DNA from 2 places in the Bradyrhizobium sp. 41S5 genome. Region 2 is predicted to be linked to the other one. Evidence: predicted binding sites of a transcription regulator. Region 2 holds the regulator's gene; the other holds the start of a gene.
What was found. The regulator LexA, encoded in region 2, represses DNA repair genes until DNA is damaged. The targets are predictions, from matches to a motif close to TGTTCNNNNTGTGTTCNG.
Positions count from the first base shown of each region.

Region 1: the regulator LexA is predicted to act here: its motif matches at 3,210-3,227, upstream of recA (recombinase RecA).

Region 1 covers NZ_CP083721.1:3,271,332-3,276,911, reverse strand. The annotation lists gene gcvP (aminomethyl-transferring glycine dehydrogenase) at 1-1,353, shown strand, start outside; gene HAP47_RS15410 (acyl-CoA thioesterase) at 1,471-1,908, shown strand; gene recA (recombinase RecA) at 2,017-3,105, opposite strand; gene HAP47_RS41570 (hypothetical protein) at 4,000-4,098, opposite strand; gene tnpA (IS66-like element accessory protein TnpA) at 4,991-5,449, shown strand; gene tnpB (IS66 family insertion sequence element accessory protein TnpB) at 5,442-5,580, shown strand, end outside.
Region 2 covers NZ_CP083721.1:4,523,470-4,529,049, reverse strand. The annotation lists partial or broken gene HAP47_RS21695 (ComEC/Rec2 family competence protein) at 1-509, shown strand, start outside; gene HAP47_RS21690 (hypothetical protein) at 506-733, opposite strand; gene HAP47_RS21685 (hypothetical protein) at 880-1,308, opposite strand; gene lexA (transcriptional repressor LexA) at 1,550-2,254, opposite strand; gene HAP47_RS21675 (molybdopterin molybdotransferase MoeA) at 2,486-3,697, opposite strand; gene HAP47_RS21670 (HAD family hydrolase) at 3,711-4,349, opposite strand.

The sequences.
Region 1 (5,580 bases), 1.3 Mb from region 2:
ATGAAGCTCAACGCCACCACCGAGATGATCCCGCTGACCTGGCCGGCGTTCGGCAATCTGCATCCGTTCGCGCCCGCGGATCAGGCCAAGGGTTATCACGCGCTATTCAAGCGGCTGGAGCAGTGGCTGTGCGACATCACCGGCTATGACGCGGTCTCGCTGCAGCCGAATTCCGGCGCGCAGGGCGAATATGCCGGGTTGCTGGCGATCCGTGGCTATCACCTCGCGCGCGGCGAGCCGCACCGCAAGGTGTGCCTGATCCCCTCCTCCGCGCACGGCACTAATCCGGCCTCGGCCGCGATGGTTGGCATGGACGTCGTGGTTGTCGCGTGCGATGCGCGCGGCGATGTCGACGTCAGGGATCTCCGCGCCAAGGCGGAGAAGCATTCGGCAAATCTCGCCGCTGTGATGATCACCTATCCGTCGACCCACGGCGTGTTCGAGGAGCATATCAGCGAGATCTGCGACATCGTGCATGCGCATAGCGGCCAGGTCTATCTCGACGGCGCCAACATGAACGCGCAGGTCGGGCTGTCGCGGCCCGGCGATTACGGCGCCGATGTCAGCCATCTCAATCTGCACAAGACCTTCTGCATCCCGCATGGCGGCGGCGGCCCCGGCATGGGCCCGATCGGCGTGAAGGCGCATCTTGCGCCCTATCTGCCCGGCCATCCCGCAACCGACGGGGCGACCGCACACGCCATCGGCCCGGTGTCGGCCGCGCCGTTCGGCTCCGCGTCGATCCTGACCATCTCCTACATCTACATCCTGATGATGGGCGGCGAAGGGCTCACGCGCGCCACTGAGGTTGCGATCCTCAATGCCAACTACATCGCCGCACGGCTGCAGCCGCACTTCCCGGTGCTGTACCGCAACGAGCGCGGCCGCGTCGCGCATGAATGCATCGTCGATCCGCGGGCGCTGAAGACGACCAGCGGCGTCACCGTCGACGATATCGCCAAGCGGCTGATCGACTACGGCTTCCACGCGCCGACCATGAGCTTCCCGGTGGCGGGCACGCTGATGATCGAACCGACGGAATCGGAATCGAAGTTCGAGATCGACCGCTTCTGCGACGCCATGATCGCGATCCGGGGCGAGATCGCGGAGATCGAGAAGGGCCGCTGGAAGGTCGAGGCGTCGCCGCTGCGCCACGCACCGCACACGGTCCACGACATCGCCGACGACGCCTGGAACCGGGCCTACAGCCGCGCCGAGGGTTGCTTCCCGGCCGGCGTGTCGCGGTCCGACAAATACTGGAGCCCGGTCGGCCGCGTCGACAATGTCTACGGCGATCGCAATCTGGTGTGCTCGTGCCCGCCGATCGAGGATTACGCGCAGGCGGCGGAATAACGGGCCATGTTGCAGGATGGGTAGAGCGCAGCGAAACCCATCCTGCGGTCCGGCAATCATAAGGTCCGACGAGACTGCGGGCGAACGACGGCGAGCAATACCGCCGCAGGAGGAAACATGCGCGAGGAATTCTGGTTTCATTTCCCGTTTCGCGTCCGCTATTCCGAAGTTGACGCGCAGGCCGTGGTGTTCAACGCGCACTACCTGACCTACTTCGATACCGCGATCACCGAGTATTTTCGCGCGCTCGGCTACGACTATCTCGGCGAGGTCGCGCGGACCGGCATCGATTTTCACACCGTGAAATCGGTGGTCGAGTACAAGGCGCCGATCCGGTTCGACGAGGACATCGAGGTCTGCGTGCGGGTCGAGAAGATCGGCCGTTCCTCGATCGTGCTTACGCTCGCGATCTTCGCCAAGGGCTCCGACGACCTGCGCGCGACCGGCGAGATCATCTGGGTCGCCACAGATCAGAAGACCCACCAATCGGTCGCCGTGACGGAAGACCTGCGCGCGCTGATCGCGAGCCGAGAAACGGCGCTGGCGGAGGGATAGCCGCCAGATATCTGATCCAACACCGCACAAAACCAAACGGGCGCCGAAGACGTCGGCAACTCAACGTCCTCAGCGCCCGCTTGCAGCGAAATGATTGAGCCTTGAGGCTTACTCCTCCACGGGCTCCTCGCCCTCGGCGTCGCGCTCGGGCGTGCCGGCGAGGATCTGCTCGGAAATCAGGCCGGAGTTCTGCCGGATCGCGGCTTCGATCTTGGCGGTGATGTCGGGATTCGCCTTCAGGAACGCCTTCGAATTCTCGCGGCCCTGGCCGAGGCGCTGGCTGTCATAGGAGAACCAGGCGCCCGACTTCTCGACGATGCCGGCCTTGACGCCCAGGTCGAGAATCTCGCCCATCTTGGAGACGCCCTCGCCGTACATGATGTCGAACTCGACCTGCTTGAAGGGCGGTGCCAGCTTGTTCTTCACCACCTTGACGCGGGTGGTGTTGCCGACCACCTCGTCACGCTCCTTGATCGCGCCGATGCGGCGAATGTCGAGGCGGACCGAGGCATAGAACTTCAGCGCGTTGCCGCCGGTGGTGGTCTCCGGCGAGCCGTACATCACGCCGATCTTCATGCGGATCTGGTTGATGAAGATCACCATGGTGTGGGATTTGTTGATCGAGGCGGTGAGCTTGCGCAGCGCCTGGCTCATCAGGCGCGCCTGCAGGCCCGGCAGCGCATCGCCCATCTCGCCCTCGAGCTCGGCCTTCGGCACCAGCGCCGCGACAGAATCGACCACCAGCACGTCGACCGCACCGGAGCGCACCAGCGTGTCGCAAATCTCAAGCGCCTGCTCGCCAGTGTCGGGCTGCGAGATCAGGAGCTCGTCGATGTTGACGCCGAGCTTGCGCGCATAGACCGGGTCGAGCGCGTGTTCGGCGTCGATGAAGGCGCAGATGCCGCCCTTCTTCTGGCCTTCCGCCACGGTGTGCAGCGCCAAGGTGGTCTTGCCCGACGATTCCGGCCCGTAGATCTCGACCACGCGTCCCTTCGGCAGGCCGCCGACGCCGAGCGCGATGTCGAGCCCCAGCGATCCCGAGGACACCGTCTCGACATCCATCGAACGGTCGTTCTTGCCGAGCTTCATCACCGAGCCCTTGCCGAACTGGCGCTCGATCTGGGAGAGCGCGGCTGAGAGGGCCTTGGACTTGTCCATGGAGGATCCTTCGACGATACGCAGTGCAGTGGCGGACATTTGGGATGTGCTCCTTATGGCGGGGATTCGCTAGCGGGAAAAACGGGCGATGGGATCGGGGCGGAATGCGTTGTTGATAGGAACCTCGTACCACATTTGTTCTATGTTCGCAATATGTTCTTTTTGGCCTATCGGTGCTGGCCTGCTTTATCCCCTAGTGGCCTAGTTTGAATTTGGGAGTGACCTGTTTTGAATTAAGCGAACAGCAACCATGGCTTGGCCGATGTTCTCGGTAGGACTACTGAGTCGGCAATTAAGGTTCCACCCATAGCAATCGTTATGGTCCGCCAACTGTTCTCCATCCACAGGGGAGAAGTGTTACCGGAGTTCTCCGTGGGTGAACGGAGCTCCGAATTGACTAGGAACCCTATGGCTACAGGCCTATTGTTTATTCGTCACTGCGCGACACGCGGTATCTGTCGGTGATGAGAACGCCCGGTTAGCGCTCCCGCCTTCCTCTAACGGAACGGAGCGCGCCATGGTCCTCAAGCGACCGCGTCTCATGCACACAGAATCACTTGAAGAGCGTCTCAACATCGAGGCACAGCGGCTCTTGAAGGAGGCTTGGCGCCACTCCCCCGGCGTCGAGCGCTCCCGCCTTATCCGCAAGGCGCGCCTTGCCGAAACCGCCTCACAGTTGAGCGACTGGCTGCGGTCGCCGGGTTTGCGAGCGCCGACGTGAGGGACGCGGCAATCAAGGCGGTCCTGAATTACTTCCGGAGCAGACACCCCGACAGAAGCTCCGCAGCGATGCAGAAGGGCAGGCTCCGCAAGTAAAAAGGTCATCGCACTCGAAAGTGCAATATCCGGGATTTTGTTCATACCCTCTCGGACTGGAAGGCTACGCCGCCTGTAAGAGTTTCAAACGGGCGGCGTAGCTTTGTCTGGGCCGCCTTAGTCCCTGATCTTGCCCTTACCTTCGCAGGCCGTGCATTTGACCGGATAGATCCTGTGACCCGGCTGCACCACCTGCGCAATCGGCTGGACGCCCATACCATTGCAGTTTGGGCAGATACGCTCTTTGATCTTCGGCTGCATGTTTGAGCCTTTCTGGCCGCCTCAATTGGGCGAGTCGAAAGGGGCCGCTCCACGCGCGGCCCCCTGCCGGTTTAGTTTCGAAAATCTGTTCGGGATGAAAATCTAGCCCCGGCAAGACTTACGTTAGAGTTTTCAACAGACCTTTAGGATTCCGATAAACTACGGTGTTTCGCTATCAGAACCAGGAACCTGACATTAGACGCTCGCGTTAACTGACCACTTGCCTCTCAACGAAAGGGACAAAGAGGAGGTTGGCATGATGGATCATCCCAATCTCGGTTCGTATTTAGTTCGAGCGCGCATCTGTCTTGGTATTGCGATCATTGGCGCGGTGCTGTTCGCCACGGTGATGCTCACTCGCATACGATAAGGCCGCCTCAGTTGGCGGCGGCCTCTTTCTCCTTGGCGCAGGATCGGGCGGCGGTCCCAATGATCCGCTTATCCAAGCGCTTCTTCAGAAGCTGCCAAAGCCAGGTCCTTGGAGTGCCGATGAGCGGGTTAACTGGCTTCCCACTTACTCACAGAATCGCCGGCCGCGCTTGAGCGAGATATGGTTGGCTTGGGCGTGTCTGAAAAGCAGGAAACTCATGCCCGACAAGTGTTGGAGCGGTCCGCTGAACTCTGCGGATTCGATCTCTCCAATGTTCACTTTGGAACTGAGCACCGGCCATTTGCATATTAGGATTCGTGGAACTCAAACCCAACGGTTCGGACCCGTAAGACGAGGTAGAGCTGTCATGAAGCGACGACGACGCCGGGTTGTTCGTAAGCGCGAATTTCTCCGCACCTTTTGCTTTTGAGAGTCCTGATGCATGAGGTGTCCACCAAAATAGGTGGACACCTTGTGATGAGCGACGATGATCAGAAACTGCGGGTCAGGCTTGTCGGCCGGAACGGTCGCCGGCGCTACGAGGCGGCATCGAAAGAGCGTCTTGTCGCGGCCTGCCTTGAGCCTGGGGTTTCGGTATCGAGGCTTGCACTCGAACATGGGGTCAACGCGAACCTCCTTCGGAAGTGGATCAAGAAGCACAGCGCGACCAGGTCGCTGCCGCCGTCCTCACGCCCGGCGTTCATCCCGGTTCAGCTTGAGGGGAAGTCCGAGCGGGACCTGTCGCGAAAAGACAGCGTGGCGACGGTTGATTTGCCGGCTTACGATGAAGTGCGTGGTTCGGAACCCAAAGGGACTCCAGCTTTTTGTTCTCCGGCCAAAGTGAGCGTGTCGCTGCCGAATGGCGTGAAGCTCGCGCTGGAATGCGGCGATGTGGATGCATTGACGGCGATCATCGGAGCGCTGGGCGATGTTTAGACTGGGCGATGACCTGCAGGTCTATCTGCACCGTGAGCCGATCGACTTCCGGGCTGGCATCAACAGCCTTGCGGTCCTGGTCCAGGAGACGATGGCGCTCGATCCATTCACTCCGGCGGTTTTTGCGTTCT
Region 2 (5,580 bases):
GCAACGTCGCGGTGCGGGGCGGCGACGGGCGGCTGCATCTGATGCACAGCGCGAAGGACGCCTTCCTCGTCAAGGAGTGGCTGGCGGCGGATGCCGACGCGCGGACCGCGACGGACGCGTCGCTCGGCGAGGGCGTCTCCTGCGATCCGAGCGGCTGCGTGACGCAAGGGCCCGGCGGCGCCTTCGTCGCGCTGGCGAGCCGGCCCGAGGCGCTGGCCGACGATTGCGACCGTGCGGCACTGATCGTGACCGCACGGCCGGCACCGCGGGACTGCGCGGCCTCGGTGATCGATGCCGAGCGGCTGCGGCGCCACGGCGCGCTGGTGCTGCGGCGCATCAGGGACGGCTACGCCATCGATGCGGTCAAGCCCGGAGGGATCGACCGGCCGTGGTCGCCAGCGGTTCCCGGCGACGGTGAGGCTGCGACGACGTTGCGCGCCCCCGCAAGCGCGCCGCGGCCCACCGTCGATGCGACGCCGGCCGAGACCGATTTGCAGGGCGAAGATTAGCCGTTGTCGGGCGAGGGGCCGGTCGGCAACTCGAACAGGCCGAGATGGTATTCGTCGGAGTCAGGGCCGGCGTCAGGCTTCTTGACGAGGGTGAAGGAAGCCTCGGGAAATTGCTCCCAGACCTTCAGGTCGTCAGCCGTCACCGTCAGCCAGCCGAACCGGAACAAGTAGCGGCCCGGCTCCGTGACGCGTCCAGCCTTTTGCCATGTGACCTTGTCGACCACCACGCACGTCCTCCGTGCCCGATGATGCGCCAAGGCGCGCGCCGACGCAATTCTCCAGCCGCGCCCCGGAACCCGGCGTCCGGGGTCGCTCGAAATCGCTTAGGTCATCCGCCGCTGAACGGGTTCATTCCGCGGCGACGATGTGCTCAACCCAAAAACAGCGACGCAAATGCGGAGGGCCGCCGCTCCACAACCTTCGGCTTCTGCTCGACCGGCGGATGCAGTGCCGGCAATTGCAGCACGCTGACACGTTGTCCCTCGACGAGCTGGGTCACCAGCACATGGCTGCCGTCGGGGAATTCGACCGCGTCATGATGGCGATCGGGAACGTCGGGCTCGACTTCGTTGAACACCCCGACGCGGAAGTTCATCGTCTTGGTCCAGATCCAGCGGCTGTCGTAGCGAACGTTCTCGGCGAAAGCGAGCTCGGTGCCCGGCAGCATGCAGACCGCGACAGTGGGATCGGTCTCCGAAGCAAAGCCGCGGGTCGACGTGCCGCGGAAAGTCGTGGTGATCAGCGTCTCTCCAACAATGGCGGGGCGCGACGCCACGGCGTGCAGACTATAGTCACACATCGGATGGCTCCTCTAATCGAGGTAGCGACCAGTGCCTCTCCTTGAGGCATAGGGCCTCTACCAGAGTGGACGATAGCGAACGAGTGTCTCCTCGTTTCTGGGCGATTGTACGACTGGTCGCCCAACGCCCCAATCACAAACACGCGACGCCGCGTGAGAGGTGTCGGAGCGCATCGGGCAAACAGCACGTTACGCTATCATTCAAGGAACGATCCGATGTGTTGCTCGTTCCCCGCCGCCATCAGTATTTGCGATAGAGGCCGATCAGCTTGCCCTGGATGCGGACCCGGTTCGGCGGCAGGATGCGTACTTCATAGGCGGTATTGGCCGGCTCCAGCGCGATCGACGCGCCGCGGCGGCGGAAGCGCTTCAGGGTGGCTTCCTCCTCGTCGATCAGCGCCACCACGATGTCGCCGGTGTTGGCGACGTCGTTGCGCTGGATCAGCGCCATGTCGCCGTCGAGGATGCCGGCGTCGACCATCGAGTCGCCGCGCACTTCCAGCGCATAGTGCTCGCCGGAGCCGAGCATGTCGGGCGGCACGCTGATGGTGTGGCTGCGGGTCTGCAGCGCCTCGATCGGCGTGCCGGCGGCGATCCGGCCCATTACGGGGACCGCGACCGGACGGTTGCCGTCGTCCTCGGCGATCGGCGGCGTGCTGGTGCGCTTGCCGAGGGTGCCTTCGATGACGCTCGGGGTGAAGCCGCGGCGGCCGTTGCCGCCGCCGGCCGAGAGCTCAGGCAGCTTGATGACTTCGATGGCGCGGGCGCGGTTGGGCAGGCGGCGGATGAAGCCGCGCTCCTCCAGTGCAGTGATCAGGCGGTGGATTCCGGACTTCGAGCGCAGGTCGAGCGCATCCTTCATCTCGTCGAAGGAGGGCGGTACGCCGGCCTCTTTCAGACGTTCATTGATGAAACGCAGAAGTTCGTACTGTTTGCGCGTGAGCATCTCGAGTATTCCCCCGGTTGGTAGCGTCGTTCGATTCCGAGACTTTTCAGGCGGGGCCTGACCTCAGGAGCACGGTGCTCATCACAAGCGCTCCCTCGCGGCCTCCCATTTGTACACACCAGTACTCGAAACAAATCATGAACGGACACTATATGTTCGATATGTGTTCCGCAACCACTTAATTTCCGGTGAACGCATCCGGCAGCGCACAATCGGCGGGCCGTGCGAGCCTCACTCAGGCAGCATCAGAATCTCGCATTCGCTGCCTTTGCCGGCGGCAGGCGCAAACGGCGGACGCACGAGAAGTGCCCGTGCCGCAGCGAGATTCCCGAGCAGCGACGAGTCCTGCTGCGTGACAGGCGTTGCGATCAGCGTGCCGTCTTCGCGCTCCTCGAGGCGCGCGCGCAGATAGTCCTCGCGCTGGTCGTTGGCGGCGAGATCGCGGCCGAGCAGGGCGCTGGCGCGGACATGATGGACAGTCTTTCGGCCGCTTAGCGCCCGAATCAACGGCACCAGAAACAGGAAGGCGCAGACATAGGAGGACACCGGATTGCCGGGCAGGCCGATCACCCGCATCGCGCCGAGCCGGCCATGCATCATCGGCTTGCCGGGGCGCATCGCGATCCGCCAGAACGCCATCTGAACGCCCTCGGCTTCCAGCGACTGCTTGACCAGGTCGTGGTCGCCGACCGAGGCGCCGCCGGTCGTGATCAGGATGTCGGCACCGGTCTCGCGGGCCCGGCGGATGCCGGCGGTGGTCGCTTCTACCGTGTCGGCGGCAACCCCGAGGTCGACGGTCTCGGCGCCTTCGGCGCGCGCCAGCGCCCGCAGCGCATAGCCGTTGGAATAGACGATCTGGCCGGGGCCGGGCGTCGAGCCCGGCATCACCAACTCGTCTCCGGTCGCCAGCACCGCGACCTTCGGACGGCGGTGCACCGCGAGCTCCGGATAGTTCATGGCGGCGGCCAGCGACAGCGCGCGATCGGAGAGGCGGCTGCCGGCATTGAGCAGCACGTCGCCCGCACGGAAGTCGACGCCGGCCGGGCGGATGTGCCGTCCGGCGGTTGCGGCCTCCGTGATCGTGATGTGGTCGCCGTCGACGGCGGTGTCTTCCTGGATGATGACGGCGTCGGCGCCATCGGGGATCACACCGCCGGTGAAGATCCGCACCGCTTCGCCGGCGCCGACCATCCGCTCGAACGGCCGGCCGGCGGCGACTTCCCCGATCACCTTGAGCCGGGCCGTCAGATCACCAGCGTCGGCCGCCCGCACGGCATAGCCGTCCATCGCCGACATCGGCTGCGGCGGCTGGGTGCGCCGCGCGGCGAGGTCGCGCGCCAGGGTGCGGTGGTAGGCGGCATCGAGCGCGACCATCTCCTCCGGCAGCGGTTCGGCGCCGGCGAGGACGGCGGACAGGGCATCGGCAACCGGCATCAGGGCCACGCTCGGAGCTCCATCAATCCAAATGTTCAATACCAAGTGCAGTCAGAGCCCTCGCCACGTCATCCGTCGATGTCACGTGGATGGCATGAAGGCCGCGCGCCCGCGCGCCCTCGATGTTGGCGGCCAGGTCGTCGAAGAACAGGATCCGCGACGCCGGCACACCGATGGCTTTTACCACATGATCGTAGGCCTCGGCGTCGGGTTTCCGAAAGCCGATCATCGAGGACAGGAAGACGGTGCGGAAATGGCTGAGCAGCTCGGCATGGATGACCGAGAAATGCGCGACATGGGCCGGATTGGTGTTGGAGAAGGCGTAGAGCGGCATCCGCACGGCGGCGCTCGCGAGCAGGGGGGCAATTCCCGGCATCTCCCCGGTGAAGATCGCATTCCAGCCTTCGAGGAACTGCGCATCGGTGAGGTTGATGCCGAGCGTCCGGCGCAGGTTTGCGAAGAACGCCGCGTCGTCGATCCGGCCGATCTCGTGATGCCTGAAGCTGTCGTCGACGACAAATCGCGTAGCGAGGTCGGCCGGCGCGCAGCCGGCATGCCGCGCCCAGTGCGCCATCACCTTCTCGAAGTCGATGTCGAGCACGACGCGGCCGATATCGAACAGCAGCACGTCGACGGAATCGGGAGAGAGTTGCGAGGTCATTGCGTGAAACCGTGTACGAGAATTGCGGGCGGCCGGCAATGTCTCCGATTTGTGCGGCAGGCATGCGACCAGGGTGCTGACGTTGGCCGGCTCGGTCCATTCTCACGCGGTGTCATCACCCGCGCGCATGCGGGTGATCCAGTATTCCAGAGGCGCTGGTGCTCGAGCCGAGAGGCCGCGGCGTAAAGGCAGAGAGCTCGGGGTATGACCACAGGTGCAACCGGAGCCGCTTCATGGGCACTCGTCAGTTGCACACTGCGCGTCCACCGCATCTCGACCCACGTTCGTGACGATCGCGAAGCGCCCCTCGATCGGGTGAGACGGGCGGCATAAACTGGGTTCTGTTTCGGATAAGGCGAAATATTTTTAACGCGGGGGCTTGCGCCGTCGGGCAAATCAGTGATTGGGCATTTGGGGCGTCAAGCGACTTGCTGCTTGCCGGGCAGACCTCTCACATCCTGGTAAGCGCCAGGCCGAGGTAGGCGATGAGCGCGCCGGTGCTGAGAATGACGACGACGAGCGCCTGCTCTGAACGTGCCTGCAGGGTTTTTCGGCTCACGGCGATGACGCTCCGTCTTTCAAGATCGTGCTGTCCAACTCACGTCGGTTGGCATCCGTTCCGGCTCCTGCCCGGGAACTTTCATCAATGTCAGCGGCGCGGGCGCGCTAGCTCGCTTCGCGTTCCAGGCCAGAAACGCGCAACGCCGCCCGCATTGAAATACGACGGGCGGCGTTGGTTCTAGCCCCAGGAGGAATGGCAAAATCCTGACGTTATGGATACGCGCGAGCGAGCAATAAGGTTCAGTCTTCGACCCGTATGAATCCGGTAACTCCGAAGGAGCAAAAGAAAGTGCTGGGGCGAGGTCTAGGATAGTGTGACAAGTTGCTCTGGCCTCAGCGTGTACCCCCTCGCTGGGGCCTTTCTTTGCGCCGCGGATCCCGCGGCGCCGGGGCTGCGCGCGGCGAGTTTTCAGTCAGCGACCTGACCCGGACACCCACCAGAAGGTTGCCGACACCTTCCTCAAGCTCGGCGTGCTCGACGCGCGCGCCGAGGTTGGACAATTCTGGGATACGAGCTTCAATGACGCAATCGCCGCGGGCGCAGCGAGGCTTGCGCGGAGTTGACGGCTGTCGTTACGATGTAGCCCATATGGACTAGGTGATGTCCGGGCAGGTTCCCGGAGATCGCGGCATTCCGGACGAGAAAGTTCCAGCATGGCCGCGCGCGGCT